One region of the Planococcus sp. 1R117A genome, then DNA from elsewhere that is predicted to be linked to it. Evidence: riboswitches for the same ligand, from Rfam matches in the RefSeq annotation. Region 1 holds a riboswitch; each other region holds the start of a gene.
The links. A riboswitch is a leader RNA that binds a small molecule or an ion and turns the genes downstream of it on or off. The one in region 1 is predicted to bind S-adenosylmethionine.

Region 1 (4,396 bases):
CTGATACAGCCGACCGATTTACTTTTCTTTGTGGATGTTGTTTTACTGGCATATTTAGTATTTTCGAAAAGAGTCAAGAAAGAGTCCCGCAACTTCAAAACCAAAACTGTCCTTCCGGTCATCACCATCGCATTGGCCGTTTCGTTCTTCAATCTTGGCTTGGCGGAAGCAGACCGGCCGGAATTATTGACCCGCGGTTTTGACAGAAGTTACATTGTGAAGTATTTAGGCATGTATAATTACGCTCTTTATGACACAGTTGAAACGCTTAAATCCTCTTCTCAACGAGTATTGGCTGACAGCGACGAAGTTACAGAAGTGTTGAACTACACAAAATCCAATCATGCAGCTCCAAATGAAGCATATTTCGGTGCAGCTGAAGGGATGAATGTCGTTTACCTGCATCTGGAATCGATGCAGACATTCTTGATGGACTATAAATTGAACGGGGAAGAAGTGACTCCGTTTTTAAATTCAATGATTAAAGATCAAAATACGCTGTATTTCGATAATTTCTTCCATCAAACCGCTCAAGGTAAAACAGCGGATGCGGAATTCCTGCTGGAAAACTCGCTATTCGGTTTGTCCAAAGGATCGGCTTTTATCACGAAAAGCGACAATACGTATCAGTCAGCTCCTGCCATTTTGAAAGATAAAGGATATACATCTGCTGTCTTCCACGGCAACAACGGTACCTTCTGGAATCGCTCTGAAATCTATAAATCCTTTGGCTATGACCATTTCTTTGATATTGAGTCTTATACCGGCTTGACTGAAGCAGATATGGCAGAATACGGCGTAATGGATAAGCCGTTCTTTGAGCAGTCGGCAGATATGCTGGCCACATTGCCGGAGCCTTTTTATTCGAAATTCATCACGGTGTCGCACCATTTCCCTTATAAAATCGACCAGGAGTTGACGACAATCGGAAAAGGCACGACGGGTGATGCAAGTGTCGATAATTACTTCCAGACAGCGCGCTACGCGGATGAAGCGATTCAGCAGTTTTTTGCGGATCTGGAACAATCCGGTTTAGCGGATAACACGATGATTGTGATGTACGGCGACCATTACGGAATTTCCGACAATCACAATAAAGCGATGGAACAAGTGCTTTCAAAAGAAATCACTCCAGTTGAAAACACCAAGCTGCAGCGGGTTCCGCTGTTCATCCACGTGCCAGGCATGGAAGGCGGCATCAACCATACGTATGGCGGCCAAATCGACCTTCTGCCGACTGTGATGCATTTGCTTGGAGTTGAAACACAGAATTACATCCAGTTCGGTACAGATCTATTGTCCGATGAACATGAAGAACTGGTGACTTTCAGAAATGGTGATTATGCCAGTCCGGAGATCTATTCAATTGGTGACACCTTCTATGACCCTGAAACCGGGTTGCCAATCGATGAGAATCAACTGGAACAAGCGCAAAAACTCCAGCAGTACGGGAATTACGAATTGCAGCTGTCAGACCGGGTAGTCAACGGCGACTTGCTGAGATTCTATACACCTGATGGATTCAAGCCCATTGATCCAGCCGACTATAATTACTTGAACAAACCTGCTGTAGGGCCGGTTGAAGAACCGGCAGTTGAACCAGTTGAACCAGTTGAACCAGTTGAACCAGTCGAACCAATAGAATAACTGATGAAATAGAAGAGGTATCTGAGAAGCCGGCTTTTGCTGGCTTTAGAGATAGCCTCTTTTTCTTTTCCTGCGAATTTCTCCAATCACTGCAATTTTCACCCGGTTCTCCAACGCCTTCTTTTGCTTGTTAACCACAGTATCTCAAAGCATTGATAATCTATTGCAAAGAAGATGTAAAGAATTGTGAAGTTTGAATCTGATCCTTGGTCCGTTAACGGGCACAACTGAAAATGGAACACTTGTTTCCAGTTTATCGGAAGTTTTGGTTGAAGTGAAATGCCGATGATTATTGTTATACAATTTTAAGAAAAAATAATATTAAGAAAACGTTGACTTTGACGTGTTAATGCGCTAAATTTATCAATAAGGTTTCGCAATTGAATAAGCAACTAATCTCTTATCAAGAGTAGCGGAGGGACTGGCCCTATGAAGCTCGGCAACCATCCATGTTAATCACATGGAAAGGTGCTACATCCAGCAGAACTGAAAAGTTCTGAAAGATAAGAGAGGATGAATTTACGATAAATTTGTGCCTCTCTTTCTTTATGGAAAGAGAGGCTTTTTCGTATTTCGAGCTTAAAAAACTATTGGGGGATATTAAAATGAGAAAACTAGGTGTTTTTACAGCTTTAACTATTGCAGCAGGTTTATTGGCAGGGTGCAGCGGCAATACCGAGTCCACTGAATTGAGCGAAGAAAAATTAGTGGTGGGCGTTACTTCTGGTCCCCATGAGCAAATCATGGAAGTCGTATCGGAAGTCGCTAAAGAAGACGGACTGGAAATTGAGCTGAAAGTCTTTACCGATTATGTGCTGCCGAACACGGCGCTTTCTGAAGGTGATTTGGACGTCAATAGCTACCAGCATAAACCGTTCCTGGAAGCGTTCAATGAAGATCATGGAACAACTCTGGTGCCTGGCGCGACAACGATTCTAAATCCAATGGGCGTTTATTCGAACGAATATGACTCCATTGAAAAATTGCCGAAAGGCTCAACATTCGGTTTGCCGAACGATCCAACGAACGGCGCCCGTGCCTTGTTCATCCTGGAAGAAGCGGGAGTCATCACGCTGAAAGAAGGAACGGAAGAAACGGCATCGGTTTTTGATGTAGAAGAAAACCCGCTGGAACTTGAGTTTATCGAGCTGGAAGCAGCGCAGATTCCGAAGCAGTTAAGCGAACTGGACGCAGCAGCCATCAACACAAACTGGGCGATTGAAGCAGGATTAAATACACTTGAAGATTCGATTTTATTGGAATCAAGCGATTCTCCGTACGTCAACCATATTGTGGTAAGAGAAGAAAATAAAGACGACGCTGTACTTGAAAAGCTGAACGCGGCTTATCAGTCTGATAAAGTCAAAGCCTTTATCGAAGAAGAATTCGATGGGTCTGTATTGCCAATCTGGTAAAATTCGGAGAGCCGCGTGGCATTTATGCCACGGGCCTTTCCTATTTAGAAGGAAGTGTAACGAGCATGATTCAACTAGAGAATGTTTCAAAAGAATTTAAATCGAAAAAAGGAGTTATCCGGGCAGTGAGCGATGTATCGCTGCATGTGAAAAAAGGGGAAATCCATGGCGTCATCGGTTATAGCGGAGCCGGGAAAAGCACGTTGATCCGCTGCGTGAATTTACTGGAAGCTCCAACCGCTGGAAAAGTGCGGCTGAATGACCGGGAGTTTACGGAGCTGTCGAAAAGTGAACTGTTGGAAGAACGCAAAAATATCGGCATGATCTTCCAAGGGTTCAATTTGCTTCGGACGGCTACAGTCGAAGAGAATATCTCCATTCCTTTAAAGCTGATCGGAGTGGAAGCTGCGGAAATTCCAAAGCGAGTGGAAAAGTATCTGGAGATCGTCGGCTTAACAGAAAAGAAAAACGCTTACCCGGCACAATTATCAGGCGGACAAAAACAGCGTGTCGCCATTGCCCGTGCCCTTGCACAAGAGCCGGATGTCTTGCTCAGCGATGAAGCGACGAGCGCACTCGATCCTGAAACCACCGAATCGATTCTGGATTTGCTGCTGAAGATTAATGCGGAATTCGGCATCACTATCTTGCTGATCACCCATGAAATGCATGTCATTCAGAAAATATGCGACCATGTCTATGTGATGGACGGCGGTGAAATTGTGGAAGACGGTCCGGTAATCGATTTGTTTTCAAAACCGCAGCATAAAACGACACGGAGTTTCCTGAATACGATTTCGCAGCGGAAATTGTCGAAGGAGTTTGTCGCTAACCTGAAGAAAAGCGGTTCAGTGCTGCGTCTGACGTTCCGCGGAGAAGCTACAGGAGATCCGGTTCTTGCCGCTATGGCAAAAGAATTTGATGTAAAGCCGAATATTTTAACGGCGAACATCATGGAATTGAAAAATGGGGTCATTGGAAACCTGGATGTGCATATTGCAGGAGCAAAAGAAGAAGTTGGCCGCTCGTTGGAGTTTTTAAAATTCAAGGGTGTAGTGATTGAGGAATGGGATGATCAATATGGAAAGATTTAATACATTCGTTGAACAATGGCTGCCGGTGATTGGGACCGCAGTTCTTGAAACCGCTCAAATGGTGTTGATTTCACTGGCGATTTCCGCTGTACTGGGAATACCTTTAGGGATTTTGCTGGTATTGACGCGGCGCGGGCAAGCTTGGGAAAACAAATGGGTATATCAAATCCTGAATCTGCTTGTCAACATAATCCGTTCAATTCCGTTCATTATTCTGCTGTTTTTCATCTTGCCATTTAC
Region 2 (4,396 bases), on a different contig from region 1:
CGCAATACGCAGACGCTAAAGTCGTTGATCCTAAAGTGGTCGAATTCCGTTCGAAAATTTCCCCGAAAGTCGATGACAGCGTTAAAGAAGAAGAAGTGTATGCGAAGGCTTTCCTGAAAGACGGCAGCACAATCGAGCATATCGTGAAAAATGCGACAGGCAGCATTGAAAACCCGATGACCGACGAAGACTTGGCCAGAAAGTTCAATAACCTGACCCATCCGATCATCGGCGCTGAACGTGCGAACAAACTTCGGACAGCGATGTACATCATCGATGAAAAAGCGGATTTGTCGGAATTGATCGAATTGACGAAAGCCGATACTGAAAAAATATACAATTGATACAAAAAGAGAAAGATAGAACTTCTATGGGTGATAATCCCTTAACCGATATTCCGCTAACCAGATGGGAAGACATTGGCCGAGGTTTGTGAAGCCAAGTCTTTGCGACGAAGCAGCGAAGCGATGCAGGAGCAGTACGGTTTTCTCCGCTGGTTGGCTCCATATCTAAGGAGCAGGAACAAACATTAAAGAGCTTTCCGAATCAGCTCCCTATTCCAGAGAATCTCTAAAGGTAACAAAAGGAAGCTGAATGTAGCGGAAGGCGGCGACTCCTGTGGGAATAGGGCGAGTCCTGAGACCCCGCAGGGAATGAACGGGGCAAAAGCAATTTGCCCCGTTCATTTGCGACGAAGCTAGCGCAGCGATGCAGGAGCACAAGGTCTTCGCCAGCGAGCGAGGAGGCTTAGGGCCGCACCCCACGGAAAGCGTCCGTCCTAGAGCGAAATGAAAAAAGAGAATAAGAGTTTCTCGACAGCCTAAGAAAGAGCCTTTAAAACAAAGGCTCTTTCTTAGGCTGTCTCCGAGGTTCATTTATCTATGGCAATTGATTTTTTTCTGTAGCCATTTGGCTGGAGAAGTAAGATGATATAAAAAAGAGCCATAGATGGGAGAGGATCACATGAGAAGCGAGAAAGAGAAAATGCTGCTAGGTGCGCTTTACGATGCGACTGACCCTGAACTGCTGAGTGACAGACTCCAGGCGCGGAGATTGACCCGGCTGTTCAATCAGTCATTGGAAACGGATGCCAACAGAAGAACCGGCTTATTAAAGGAACTGTTTGGGTCAACGGGAAACAAACTGGAAGTCGAACCGGTATTCCACTGCAATTACGGCTATAACATCCATGTTGGCGAGAATTTCTACGCTAATTTTGACTGCGTCTTATTGGATGTCTGCGAAATCCGGATCGGAGCAAACTGTATGATGGGGCCGGGCGTCCATATTTACACAGCGACACATTCGCTGAATGCGAAAGAACGAAACGCAGGATTGGAGTTCGGGAAGCCGGTTGCGATCGGAGCAAATGTCTGGATCGGCGGACGGGCTGTGATTAATCCTGGCATAACAATCGGGGACAACACCGTCATCGCTTCCGGTGCGGTTGTTACGAAAGACGTGCCGGCGGGTGTCTTTGTCGGAGGAAATCCGGCAAGAGTCATCAAACAACTGGAACAATAGCCAGTGAAAAATACTAATAAAACTGCAGCAATTTCTGCAACATTAAAACAGTCCAGCATCTCACTCGATGCCGGACTGTTGGTATTCAGTTTTCAAAATGAATTGCTTCCCATTCCGGGCGCAAAGTGCCCATCACGATGACGTCAAAGCGTTTGCCATCGCGGTACACCATCGAGCGTTTGCGGCCCTCCACTTGAAAACCTGCTTTCTCATAAGCCCGGATACCGCCTTTATTGTACTCGATCACTTCCAGGCCGACCCGATCCAGGTTCAATTCATGAAAAGCGTAGCGGAGAATCAGCTTTAGCGCATCCGATCCGTAGCCTTTGCTGCGGTCTGCAGCATCCCCGATGCCGATGGCCATCATCCCGGCGCGGTTATTCCATTCAATCGAATGGATGACGGTAAAGCCGATCAAACGGTCCCCGTCAATTGTTCTTAGCCGGAAATAGGCTTCATTAGGATTTGGCGCACCTTCGCTTGCCAGTTGCTCCCGGTTGCGGGGAAGGGCGAACTCCGTATCGATATTCCGCATATAGTCAGCGTCTTCTCCCCATTTCAGCATAATGTCTGTGTCTTCTTCTCGCGGCAGTGAAAGCTTCAGCTTTTCTCCGGTAAAAAGGTTTGAAGTAATGGTTGTCATGTCAGCCTCCTTAGCGTTTGTGATTTTTGCACACCTCATTTATTGAAAACCTGCCTATTGTACGCAATAACCTCAACCCCTTAACCTCTAGTACTTTCATCTTAGAGTTTTTGAAAATGGATGGCAATAAACAATGTGAAAAAAGTTTGCAGTAAAATAAAAAGATTGAGAATTTTTGAAAGCGCTTTAAAAGGCGCAAGGAAAAGGTTTCATAGATAATCTGTAAATGAATACCATAAAAATAGTCGAACAATTTAAAATGTTTGGTTGACTTCTTGATTTCCTAGTATTATGATTGGATTTAAATTTAATAATCTTATCCAGAGAAGCCGAGGGACTGGCCCGTTGACGCTTCAGCAACCTCTGACATTTGTCAGAAAGGTGCTAATTCCAGCAAGATTTTTTCTTGGGAGATAAGAGAGCGGATCCTGTCCATTTATGCAGCCCTCTTTTCTCGTTCGTTGAGAAAAAGAGGGCTTTTTATATTTTTCAGCAGACGGCACCGCACAAATTTAATGAATAAAAATGAGGAGGAATATATATGACGAAGAAACGGATTTACTTGAACGCATTTGAAATGGTGTGTGCGGGTGGGCATCAGTCCCCTGGATTATGGGTGCATGAAGACGATCGTTCCCATACCTACACTGACAGTGAATACTGGATTGAACTTGCCAAGCTGTTGGAAAAAGGGAAATTCGATGCGGTGTTCCTGGCGGACGTGCTGGGTACTTATGATGTTTATAATGGCTCCCGGGATGCTGCGCTTCGCAACGCGGTCCAGTCTCCAGTCAATGATCCGCTGCTGGTCGTGCCGCTGATGTCATCGGTCACCAAACATTTGAGTTTCGGTGTTACCGCTTCGGTCAGTCATGAACATCCTTATACATTTGCGCGGCGCATGTCGACATTGGATCATTTGACGAAAGGGCGCATCGGTTGGAATGTCGTGACTTCCTATCTGAAAAGCGCGGCACTCAATATTGGGCTCGAAGACCAGATGAACCACGATCAGCGCTACGATTTTGCAGCGGAGTACTTGGAAGTCTGCTATAAGCTATGGGAAGGAAGCTGGGAAGACGGCGCCGTCGTCCGTGATAAACAGGCGAAAGTATACACCGACCCGTCAAAAGTGCACGACATCCGGCATGAAGGGGAATATTTCAAAGTTCCTGGAGCTCATTTGTCGGAACCGTCGCCGCAGCGTACGCCGGTTCTGTTCCAGGCAGGCGCTTCACCGCGCGGCCGTGAGTTTGCGGCAAAGCATGCGGAATCGGTGTTCACAGCCGGCCCGACCACCCAAGTCGTGAAAAAAGGGGTAACCGCATTGCGTGAACGCATCCAGGCAAACGGCCGCAATCCAGAAGACGTCATCGTCTACACAACGTTCACCGCCATCGTTGGAAAAACAGAAGCGGAAGCGCAAGCGAAATACGAGGAACTGAAAAGCTATGTCAGCTATGAAGGGGCCCTTGCACTTCTCGGCGGCTGGACGGGCATCGATTTTTCCGGATACGATCCAGACGAAACTTTGGAATATATCCAAAGCAACGCCATGCAATCGGCAGTCGAAGTGTTTACGCGCGCCGACCCGGACCGCAAATGGACCATCCGTGAACTTGCCACGTTTGTCGGAATTGGCGGCAGAGGGCCGGTTGCAGTAGGGACGCCGGAACAAATCGCGGATGAAATCGAACATTGGGTGGAAGAAACAGGTGTCGATGGCTTCAACCTTGCTTATACCCTTGCCCCTGGAAGTTTCGTGGACTTTGTCGAACTTGTCATTCCGGTCTTGCAGGAGCGCGGCCTTGTCCAAAAAGAATATGCAGAAGGCACGTACCGCGAAAAAATTTACGGCAAAGGCCAGACCGGATTGAAAGAAACGCATCCTGGTGCCAGCTATAAGCAATTGCATCAGCCAATTGAAAACTAGAAGGGGGAATGGACATGATTACAGCTTACTGGATCAGTGTCGCGGTTTTCTGGATCGCCGGACTGACTCTATGGAATAAAATCTATCCAAAACCGAAACGGAAAGGAGAAGATGGCAATGCGTGAAGACACAACATGGTTGCTTCCATTTATCATCGTAATGCTTATTGGCTATTTTGCATGGACGACTTGGCTCGGTAAGAAAGGCGCTGTTCACAGCGGTTCGATGAAAGGCTTCGCTCTTGCCAAAGGCAAGATAAGCCCGGCGCTTGTCGGCATGAGCTTCGGCACCTCTTA
Region 3 (4,396 bases), on a different contig from region 1:
CGAAGCGCCAGGCAGATGAAACGGAAATCGACATGCGGGATGAAGTGTATACCACGCCGTTTATCCTCGGCAGCATGAACCAGACTGAACTGCCGAAAAGTTCACTGGTGTTTGACTTTGTCGAAAAAGAATTCAAGTCAAATGTGTTGGTCGATCCCGTCATTAAATTGGCTTCTCCAGTTGGCGGATTTTTGTTCCCGAGCTTCACGGACAATGCCGCGGACATTCATCACATCGTTTATGCTTCGGGCAAAGCGAACAAACCAGATTTCCAGTTTATCGAGAACGTCTTAAACGGCAATGAAATCATGACCGCCGAGGAAGACAAAGCGGTGTTTGAGGAAATCGTCAAAGCCGTAATCGGAGAAGAAGTAGATTCAAGAACCCTTGCCGGTCTCTATGATGAGATCAATCTCATGCTGGAAGTGGAAAAAGAAGCTGAGAATGAAGATGAGGAGCCGCCAGTTTTGGATACGGTAGAAGTGACACGTGTCTTGAAGGCGAGCGGCGTCAAAGATGTAAGTAGCGAAAAAGTGGAAAGGGCCTTCCAGCAAGTGGTGGAAGACAAAAACTACGAAATGAAAGCAAGCCACGTCGTGCCAAGCTATGCGTCCAAGTCGATCAAAATCAACACAAAAGTCGCGGAAATCAAAATCAGCCCGCAAGACTTACGATACGTCAAAGGCGTCAATTATAACGGCAAACGCTGCATCTTGATCGAAGTGGAAGAAGACACGATGATTGAAGGGTTTAAACTGCTTGAGGAAGAGCAGCTGGAGTAGCGATTTGAGCAATCCTTACCAGCTGAAATACACTGTTTTTAGGCTTTAAAATATCGTATATTTCCCGGGAAATAAAATGTTTACTGGTGAAGACAGTTGCAAATTCTCTTTAGGCTCTCTTCGTCCATCAAATTAAATCAGGAAAAAAAGCATCTCATAAGAGGTGCTTTTTTTTCTGTCTATATCCTTAAGTACTAGCTATAAGAAAACTCACTAATTGAATCGCTTGAGAGAGAAGATGGAAATATCAAAGGTGCTTTGGCCTTCCAACGCCATTTGGCTCAATACTTCTCCCATTACGCTGCCGAATTTAAAGCCATGCCCCGAAAAGCCGCAGGCAAAAATGACTTGCGGATGGTCTGGATGATAATCAACGATAAAATCATGGTCGCGCGAGTTTGTATACAGACAGGTTTTTCCTTGATTCAATGTGCCATTTGCTTGAGGCATATAGGTTTGAAGCATATGCCTTAAGTCGCCTTCATCACTTTCATACAGTCCGAAGTTCTGGGTATGCACGTCCGGGTCAATCAGCTGTCCGCCATCAGATTTGCCGATTTTAAGGCCGGCGCCGTTCAAATTAGGGAAACCATAAGCTTTTTTATCCCCGTCCTCGATAAAGAAGGCCGGAAAGTGGGCATCGCTGTACAGATCGGAAGGGGCATCAAACCAGCCGACGGCTTTGCGTGTCGGCTGAATCGGAAGGCTTAACTCCGGCAATAACTTTGCGGCCCAGGCACCGGCAGTGATGATCACTTTTTTTGCATAAAAGGCAGTATGGTCGGTCGAAATTTTTATCCCATTTGCATCATTCATGTCGATGTCCCGCACTGGTGTATTGGAGACAAGGTCCGCTCCGTTTTTAAGAGCGGTTTCCTTGTAAGCCCGGATGGCCGCCTCGCTGTAAATGATTCCCGATCCTGCTTCAAAGCACCCAATAAAGTGGTCCGGCACCGAAAAACCAGGCCACCTGCTTTGGATTTCCTGGCCGTTTAAGATTTCCAAAGGGAGATCATATTTCTGAGCAGCCGCGATTGTTTCTTGCAGAAAAGGCGAATCTTTCGGGCCAAGTCCAAGAACACCGGTTTTTTCAAAAATTTTGTAGCCTGTCTGCTGTTCGAGTTCCTCCCATAATCGCTGGGCACGCTTCACAAGCGTCACGTATTGTCTGCCTTCACCATAAGCATGCCGGATCAAGCGAGTGTCCCCGTGATGGCTTCCCTTAATGTGCGGCGGGTCGAAGGCATCAATTAGCAGGGTCTTTGCATTCTGTTTCGCCAAAAAGGCGCCAGCAGCCATTCCCATCGTTCCCGCACCTACGATGGCTACATCATATACAGGTTCTTTTGTCATTGCCAGTTCGCTCCGCTCTTCTTTAAATTTGGGCCATTGTTCAGAAAGTCAGGACAGCATAAAGTGAATTAGTAAAAAGGCATAAGAAGTATTATTAGATAGTATTTAAGATTCGAATTATTGTCAAATGGGTTGTTCAAACTTTGAAGTAGGGCAGAGGAAGCCCTCTTTGCAGAGATTTCAACCGCAACTGCAGCGCTGGCCAGTAAAATGAGCTCGTGTATTTCGATCATATTCTTTCTGTTTTCATAAAAAATAAGCGGTAAAAATTCGAAATAGAGAAAAATGTATTTGACAGAACGGGCAATGTAAAATACTATCTGTATTATGTAAAAATTAAATAACTTATCAAGAGAGACTGAGGGACAGGCCCGATGACGTCCAGCAACCATCATTTTTTATGAGAGGTGCTAATTCCTGCAGAGCGTTTGCTCTGAAAGATAAGATCTAGATTAAAACCTATTTCCTATCGGAATAGGTTTTTTGTGTTTTTTGGCCTCATTCATTCAAGCAGCGCAAAGCTTTGAGTATGAAAGAACTTTGCGACTCTCTTTACCAACAAAGGAGTTTTAACATGAAAAGAAAACAGTACATATCCCTTTCTCTGGTTTTATTGCTAGGCGCAGGCGGCATTCTAAGCGGATGTTCGTCAAAAGAAGCAGCAAGTGCTACAGGCGAGCAAGTGATTCTGGTCGGAACGCAAAACGATTATCCGCCTTTTGCTTTTGCGGATGAGAACAACGAACTGACCGGATACGATGTAGAAGTGGTCAAAGCGGTCGATGAGAAATTGGACGGCTACACGTTCGAATTCACCGCTGTTCCATGGGACAGCATGTTCCTGGCGCTGGAATCCAATAAAATTCAGGCCATCGCCGATCAAGTCGCGAAAACGCCGGAACGCCAGGAAAAGTATTTGTTCACCGATGAATCCTATTTTGCAGCGGAAACCGTTATTGCTGTGAAAGAAGGAAGGAAAGATATTCAAACCATTGAGGATTTAGAAGGCAAGAAAATCGGCGCTTTAGCTGGAGATTCTTACACGTTGTTGCTTGAGGAGTACAACAAAAAAGCGGCAAAAGCGATTGATTTGAAGTACAGCGAAAGCGGCAACCCTTCAGAAATTTTGCAGGATGTGCAAAACGGCCGGCTTGATGCTTATGTAAACGACCCGATCATGATTGATGCAGTCTTGGAGAAGAATGATTTGGACGTTGAAATTGTCGGCCAGCCTTTGGTTAATGATGATATGGGAATCGTATTGAAAAATGGGGAGCAGGGCGAAGAATTGAAGGCACTGATTGATCCTGTTTTGGAAGAACTCAAGCAAGATGGCACTTTAGCTGAACTGTCGAAAAAATGGACTGGCGGAGAGTACATCCCTGAATAGGTTTGTGGAGGGGAAGAGGCAATGGAGAATTTACTGGATATCAATTTTTTAATAGAAAGCTTTCCTGCAATTATTTCGCGGCTGCCCATCACCATAGGGATTGCGGTAGGTTCATTGATTTTAAGCTTGTTTATTGGCGTGGCCACCGCCCTCATCAAAATTTACCGGGTCCCGGTATTAAGGGTGATTTCATCCATTTACGTATCGTTTATCAGAGGGACCCCTTTATTGGTTCAGATCTATCTCGTATTTTATGGCATACCGAAAATTATTTATTACTTGCAGATTGAATACGGCTGGCTCCAATCGGCGGACGTCAACAGCATTCCACCCGAAGTTTATGCGCTATTGGCGTTTTCCGTAAATTTGGGAGCATACTTGTCCGAAACGATCCGTTCTGCTATTGAATCGGTTGATCGCGGGCAGTTTGAAGCTGCTAAATCGATAGGCATGAGCCCTGCACAGATGATGCTTAAAATCATCTTCCCGCAAGCTTTGACAGTAGCCATACCTAACCTTGGGAATATGTTTATCAGCACCATCAAAGATACCTCTCTTGTTTTCATTATTGGCGTTATAGACATTATGGGGCAAGCCAAAATTCTCGGTTCCCGCGGGTTAGCATTCTTTGAAGTGTATATCGCGGTATCGATTGTCTACTGGATTCTTTGTATAGCAGTAGAGCGATTGCTCGTGAAAATCGAGAAACGGGCTCGCAGATATGAAAGAGGGATTGCTGCATGATCAAATTGGAAAATATCCATAAATATTACGGTAACCAGCATGTGCTGAAAGGGATAAACCTTACAGTTGCCAAAGGTGAAGTGGTTGCCATTTTAGGGCCAAGCGGTTCAGGTAAATCAACACTATT
Region 4 (4,396 bases), on a different contig from region 1:
CAGGCGTAACCGATACAGTCTTAACCTATAAAGAACGGCCAGATATGCGGCGGATGATGAAAAGACTATACGGAGGCACGCCAAATACGGCATTGACCGCTTATGAAGAGCGTAACCCTTTGCTGCGTTTAGATGAAGCGAAAGCGCCTATTCTAATCATCCACGGTCTAAAAGATGAAAATGTTTCGCCTGGCCAAGCGTATTTACTGGAAGAAGCATTGAAGCTGAACGGCCAACAGCACGAAACTTGGTATTTCCCGGAGTATACCCATTTCTTTCCGCCAGCAGCCAATCGCAAAACCGTAAAAGCGTTGACGGAATGGATGAGAAGGCACGAAAGGTAATGGCCGAAAGTTCGGCCATTACCTTTGCGAAGAAGCTAGTGCAGCGATACAAGTACAATGCAGAGACAGGAGTAAGAGATTTCACTGAATATCGTTTTATATGTAGATAAATAAAATTTGTGAACTTTCAATGAAAAAAGCTATCCATAAAGGATAGCTTTTTAGCTTGCTTATTAGATTTTTGCCGGTCCGCCTTGAACGCTGATGTCAGCTGAAACGGTGCCGAATTTTTTGAAGTTTTCTTGGAATTCCTGAGAAAGTTCTTTTGCTTTCTTGTCGTAAGCTTCTTTGTCTGCCCATGCATTGCGCGGATTCAAGATTTCAGAAGGCACGCCAGTTATTTGTTTTGGAATTTGCAGGCCAAAGATTTCTTCTTTATCAGTTTCGATATCATGAAGTTCGCCTTTGATTGCAGCACGCACCATTGTGCGTGTGTATGACAATTTCATACGGCTGCCGACTCCGTACTCGCCGCCAGTCCAGCCCGTATTTACAAGGAATACATCAACGCCATGCTCGTCGATTTTTTGTCCAAGCATTTCAGCGTACACAGTCGCATGCAAAGGAAGGAAAGGTGATCCGAAGCAAGTTGAGAATGTCGCTTCAGGAGAAGTAACCCCGCGCTCTGTTCCAGCCAGTTTAGATGTGTAGCCGCTTAAGAAATGATACATTGCTTGTTCTTTCGTCAATTTGCTGATTGGAGGCAACACGCCGAAAGCATCAGCTGTCAAAAATACGATTGTTTTTGGGTGCCCTGCTACCGAAGGATCCACAATATTATCAATTGCCTGGATCGGGTAAGCGGCACGTGTATTTTCAGTCAATGATCCATCGTGATAATCCGGGATGCGTGTATCTTCGTCAACGACAACGTTTTCAAGAACAGCACCGAAACGGATGGCGTCATAGATTTGAGGTTCGTGCTCACGTGTAAGATTGATGGTTTTCGCATAGCAGCCGCCTTCAATATTGAAGACGCCATTATCCGACCAGCCGTGCTCGTCATCGCCGATCAATTTACGGTCTTCATCAGCAGATAAAGTTGTTTTTCCTGTTCCGGATAAACCGAAGAATAATGCTACGTCGCCCTCTTGGCCTACGTTAGCTGAACAGTGCATCGGAAGAATGCCTTTTTCAGGCAAGATGTGGTTCATGATGGAGAAGATGGATTTTTTCATTTCGCCGGCGTATTCAGTGCCGCCGATCAGAATGATTTTTTTCTCCATAGAAACGATGATAAACGTTTCAGAATCAGTGCCGTCCACTGCAGGATCCGCTTGGAATGTCGGGGCGTAGACAACGGTGAATTCCGCTTCATGCGCCGCCAGTTCTTCTGCAGTCGGGCGGATGAACAATTGGTGGGCGAACAGATTATGCCAAGCGTACTCATTGATCGTCTGGATAGCCAAACGAGACTCTGGGTCTGCTCCTGCAAAGCCTTTGAAAACATATAATGCATCTTGTTGTTTCAAATGCTCGATTACTTTGTTATATAAGTTTTCAAAAACCTCAGAAGAAATCGGACGGTTGACAGCGCCCCAATCAATTTTGTCTTTTGAAATGTCTTCTTCTACTATATACTTGTCTTTAGGCGAGCGGCCTGTATATTTGCCGGTTTCAGCTTTTACAGCGCCTTCTCGAGTCAATACGGCTTCCCCACGTGATGTTGCCGCTTCCACTAATTGCGGAACTGAAAGCTGGACGTGCACATTTTGGCCATTTAAAAGATCCTTTAAGTTGTTTGCGAAGTTCACTGGATTCATTTATATGTACCTTCCTTTTCGGTTATTCCCATGGTGATGGGGAGGATGTATATTCGAACATTAGTATAACACATTGAGCCCATTAGTCTATACTAATAACTGATTGTAATGAAAAAAATACATTTTATGATCTTGAATCACCTATTATAACCAATTAATGATTTAATGTGGAAAGATTGATTGAAAAACGTTGACATAACATTATACTTTCCGTATGATGAAAAATTGAACGGATACTCTTATTCCGAGCTGGTGGAGGGGACAGGCCCTATGAAACCCGGCAACCTGCTGCAAATTGCAGAGAAGGTGCCAAACCTGAAGCAAGGAACTCAACCTTGGACGATAAGAGTGAAAGGTGCTTATGATGATTTCTCCTTTCCACATGCAAATGATGGATGGGATTTTTTTATGAAATTGCCCTTAATCCTCGTGTACAAAGGCCACAACGGCTTGAAGTTCAATCCTCACGGAACGGACTTGACATGGGAAACGAGTACCGTATCAATTTCGAGAGCAATCTCGCAGGATATAAGGAGGAAACACATTTTGAAAAACCGTCGATTATTCACATCAGAATCAGTAACAGAAGGACATCCGGATAAAATCTGTGACCAGATTTCAGATGCAATCCTGGATGCCATTTTAGCAGAAGATCCCAATGCACGTGTTGCATGCGAAACCACTGTAACTACAGGGTTAGTGCTTGTTGCAGGGGAAATTACGACTTCCACTTACGTTGATATCCCGAAAGTTGTACGTGAAACAGTACGGGAAATCGGTTATACACGTGCTAAATATGGCTTTGACTCAGAAACAAGTGCAGTTCTGACATCTATCGATGAGCAATCACCGGACATCGCTGCTGGAGTAAACGTAGCGCTTGAATCGCGTGAAGGCCAAATGACTGATAAAGAATTAGACGATATCGGAGCAGGAGACCAAGGTCTGATGTTCGGATTCGCGTGCAACGAAACGGAAGAATTAATGCCTCTACCAATCTCTCTAGCCCATAAATTGGCACGCCGATTGGCTCAAGTGCGCAAAGAAGAAATACTTCCATACTTGCGTCCCGATGGCAAAACACAAGTTACCATCGAATACGATGAAAACAATAAACCGCTTCGCGTGGACACCATCGTTATTTCCACACAGCATCACCCGGAAGTGACACTTGAACAAATACAGCGCAACATCAAAGAATATGTCATCAATGAAGTTGTCCCTCAACATTTGATGGATGATGAAACAAAATACTTCATTAACCCGACTGGCCGTTTTGTAATCGGTGGTCCACAAGGAGATGCGGGCCTTACAGGGCGCAAAATTATTGTTGATACTTACGGCGGCTTTGCACGCCATGGCGGCGGCGCATTCTCAGGAAAAGACGCGACGAAAGTGGACCGTTCAGCGGCTTATGCAGCTCGTTATGTAGCGAAAAACATCGTAGCGGCAGGCTTGGCAGATCGTTGCGAAGTGCAATTGGCTTACGCAATCGGCGTAGCTCATCCAGTATCAATCGCTTTTGATACATTTGGAACAGGCAAAGTCGACGAAGAAATTTTGGACGATCTAGTCCGTGCAAACTTCGATTTGCGCCCGGCTGGAATCATCAAAATGCTTGACCTTCGACGCCCGATCTACAAACAGACAGCAGCATATGGACATTTTGGACGCACCGATATCGACCTTCCATGGGAACGTACAGATAAAGTGGAAGTTCTTAGAGAACAATCAGGCATCTTTAATGGACAAGCTTAAAAAACAACAAAAAAGACGATCAGGCAAAAATGCCTGATCGTCTTTTTTGTTGTTATTTTTCTTGCTCGATATAATTTTTTTGCAATGATTTATAGTAAGCACCTTTTTCCGCATACTCCCGGACGATGCGTTCCATATCTTGCTTATCATCATCCCGGAGTTCACGGACCACTTTCGCTGGACGCCCAAGCGCCAGCATTCCGGGCGGAATAACTTTGCCGGGCGGAACGAGGCTTCCAGCTCCGATGAATGCGCCTTCTCCAACTTCAGCGCCGTCTAATATGATGGATCCCATGCCAATCAGTGCGCCTTTTCGGATAATGCAGCTATGGAGTGTCACTTGATGGCCAATCGTAACATTGTCTTCAAGAATCAATGTTTTCCCTGGACTCTGGTGAAGCATGCATAAATCCTGGATATTGGTTTTGTTTCCGATGATAGTCGGAGAGACGTCACCGCGTATGACGGTATTGAACCAGACGGATGATTCAGCACCAATTGTCACATCACCGGTGATTGTTGTATGGTCCG

Region 2: it holds a riboswitch for S-adenosylmethionine, as region 1 does, so the genes downstream of both, ACSFXN_RS04235 (LLM class flavin-dependent oxidoreductase) here and ACSFXN_RS15335 (MetQ/NlpA family ABC transporter substrate-binding protein) in region 1, are expected to answer to the same signal.
Region 3: it holds a riboswitch for S-adenosylmethionine, as region 1 does, so the genes downstream of both, ACSFXN_RS05195 (transporter substrate-binding domain-containing protein) here and ACSFXN_RS15335 (MetQ/NlpA family ABC transporter substrate-binding protein) in region 1, are expected to answer to the same signal.
Region 4: it holds a riboswitch for S-adenosylmethionine, as region 1 does, so the genes downstream of both, metK (methionine adenosyltransferase) here and ACSFXN_RS15335 (MetQ/NlpA family ABC transporter substrate-binding protein) in region 1, are expected to answer to the same signal.

What each region holds. Positions count from the first base shown of each region.
Region 1 is NZ_JBPRLO010000005.1:132,535-136,930, forward strand. Features, by position in the region: gene ACSFXN_RS15330 (LTA synthase family protein) at 1-1,647, shown strand, start outside; SAM riboswitch class I at 2,045-2,157, shown strand; gene ACSFXN_RS15335 (MetQ/NlpA family ABC transporter substrate-binding protein) at 2,253-3,062, shown strand; gene ACSFXN_RS15340 (methionine ABC transporter ATP-binding protein) at 3,128-4,156, shown strand; gene ACSFXN_RS15345 (methionine ABC transporter permease) at 4,143-4,396, shown strand, end outside.
Region 2 is NZ_JBPRLO010000001.1:915,823-920,218, reverse strand. Features, by position in the region: gene ACSFXN_RS04250 (MmgE/PrpD family protein) at 1-344, shown strand, start outside; gene ACSFXN_RS04245 (maltose acetyltransferase domain-containing protein) at 964-1,524, shown strand; gene ACSFXN_RS04240 (GNAT family N-acetyltransferase) at 1,610-2,158, opposite strand; SAM riboswitch class I at 2,481-2,587, shown strand; gene ACSFXN_RS04235 (LLM class flavin-dependent oxidoreductase) at 2,709-4,100, shown strand; gene ACSFXN_RS04230 (sodium:solute symporter family transporter) at 4,218-4,396, shown strand, end outside.
Region 3 is NZ_JBPRLO010000001.1:1,101,449-1,105,844, reverse strand. Features, by position in the region: gene ACSFXN_RS05205 (DUF4317 domain-containing protein) at 1-782, shown strand, start outside; gene solA (N-methyl-L-tryptophan oxidase) at 996-2,135, opposite strand; SAM riboswitch class I at 2,478-2,582, shown strand; gene ACSFXN_RS05195 (transporter substrate-binding domain-containing protein) at 2,710-3,525, shown strand; gene ACSFXN_RS05190 (amino acid ABC transporter permease) at 3,547-4,269, shown strand; gene ACSFXN_RS05185 (amino acid ABC transporter ATP-binding protein) at 4,266-4,396, shown strand, end outside.
Region 4 is NZ_JBPRLO010000002.1:848,568-852,963, reverse strand. Features, by position in the region: gene ACSFXN_RS09620 (alpha/beta hydrolase family protein) at 1-344, shown strand, start outside; gene pckA (phosphoenolpyruvate carboxykinase (ATP)) at 518-2,107, opposite strand; SAM riboswitch class I at 2,344-2,456, shown strand; gene metK (methionine adenosyltransferase) at 2,654-3,865, shown strand; gene ACSFXN_RS09605 (gamma carbonic anhydrase) at 3,918-4,396, opposite strand, start outside.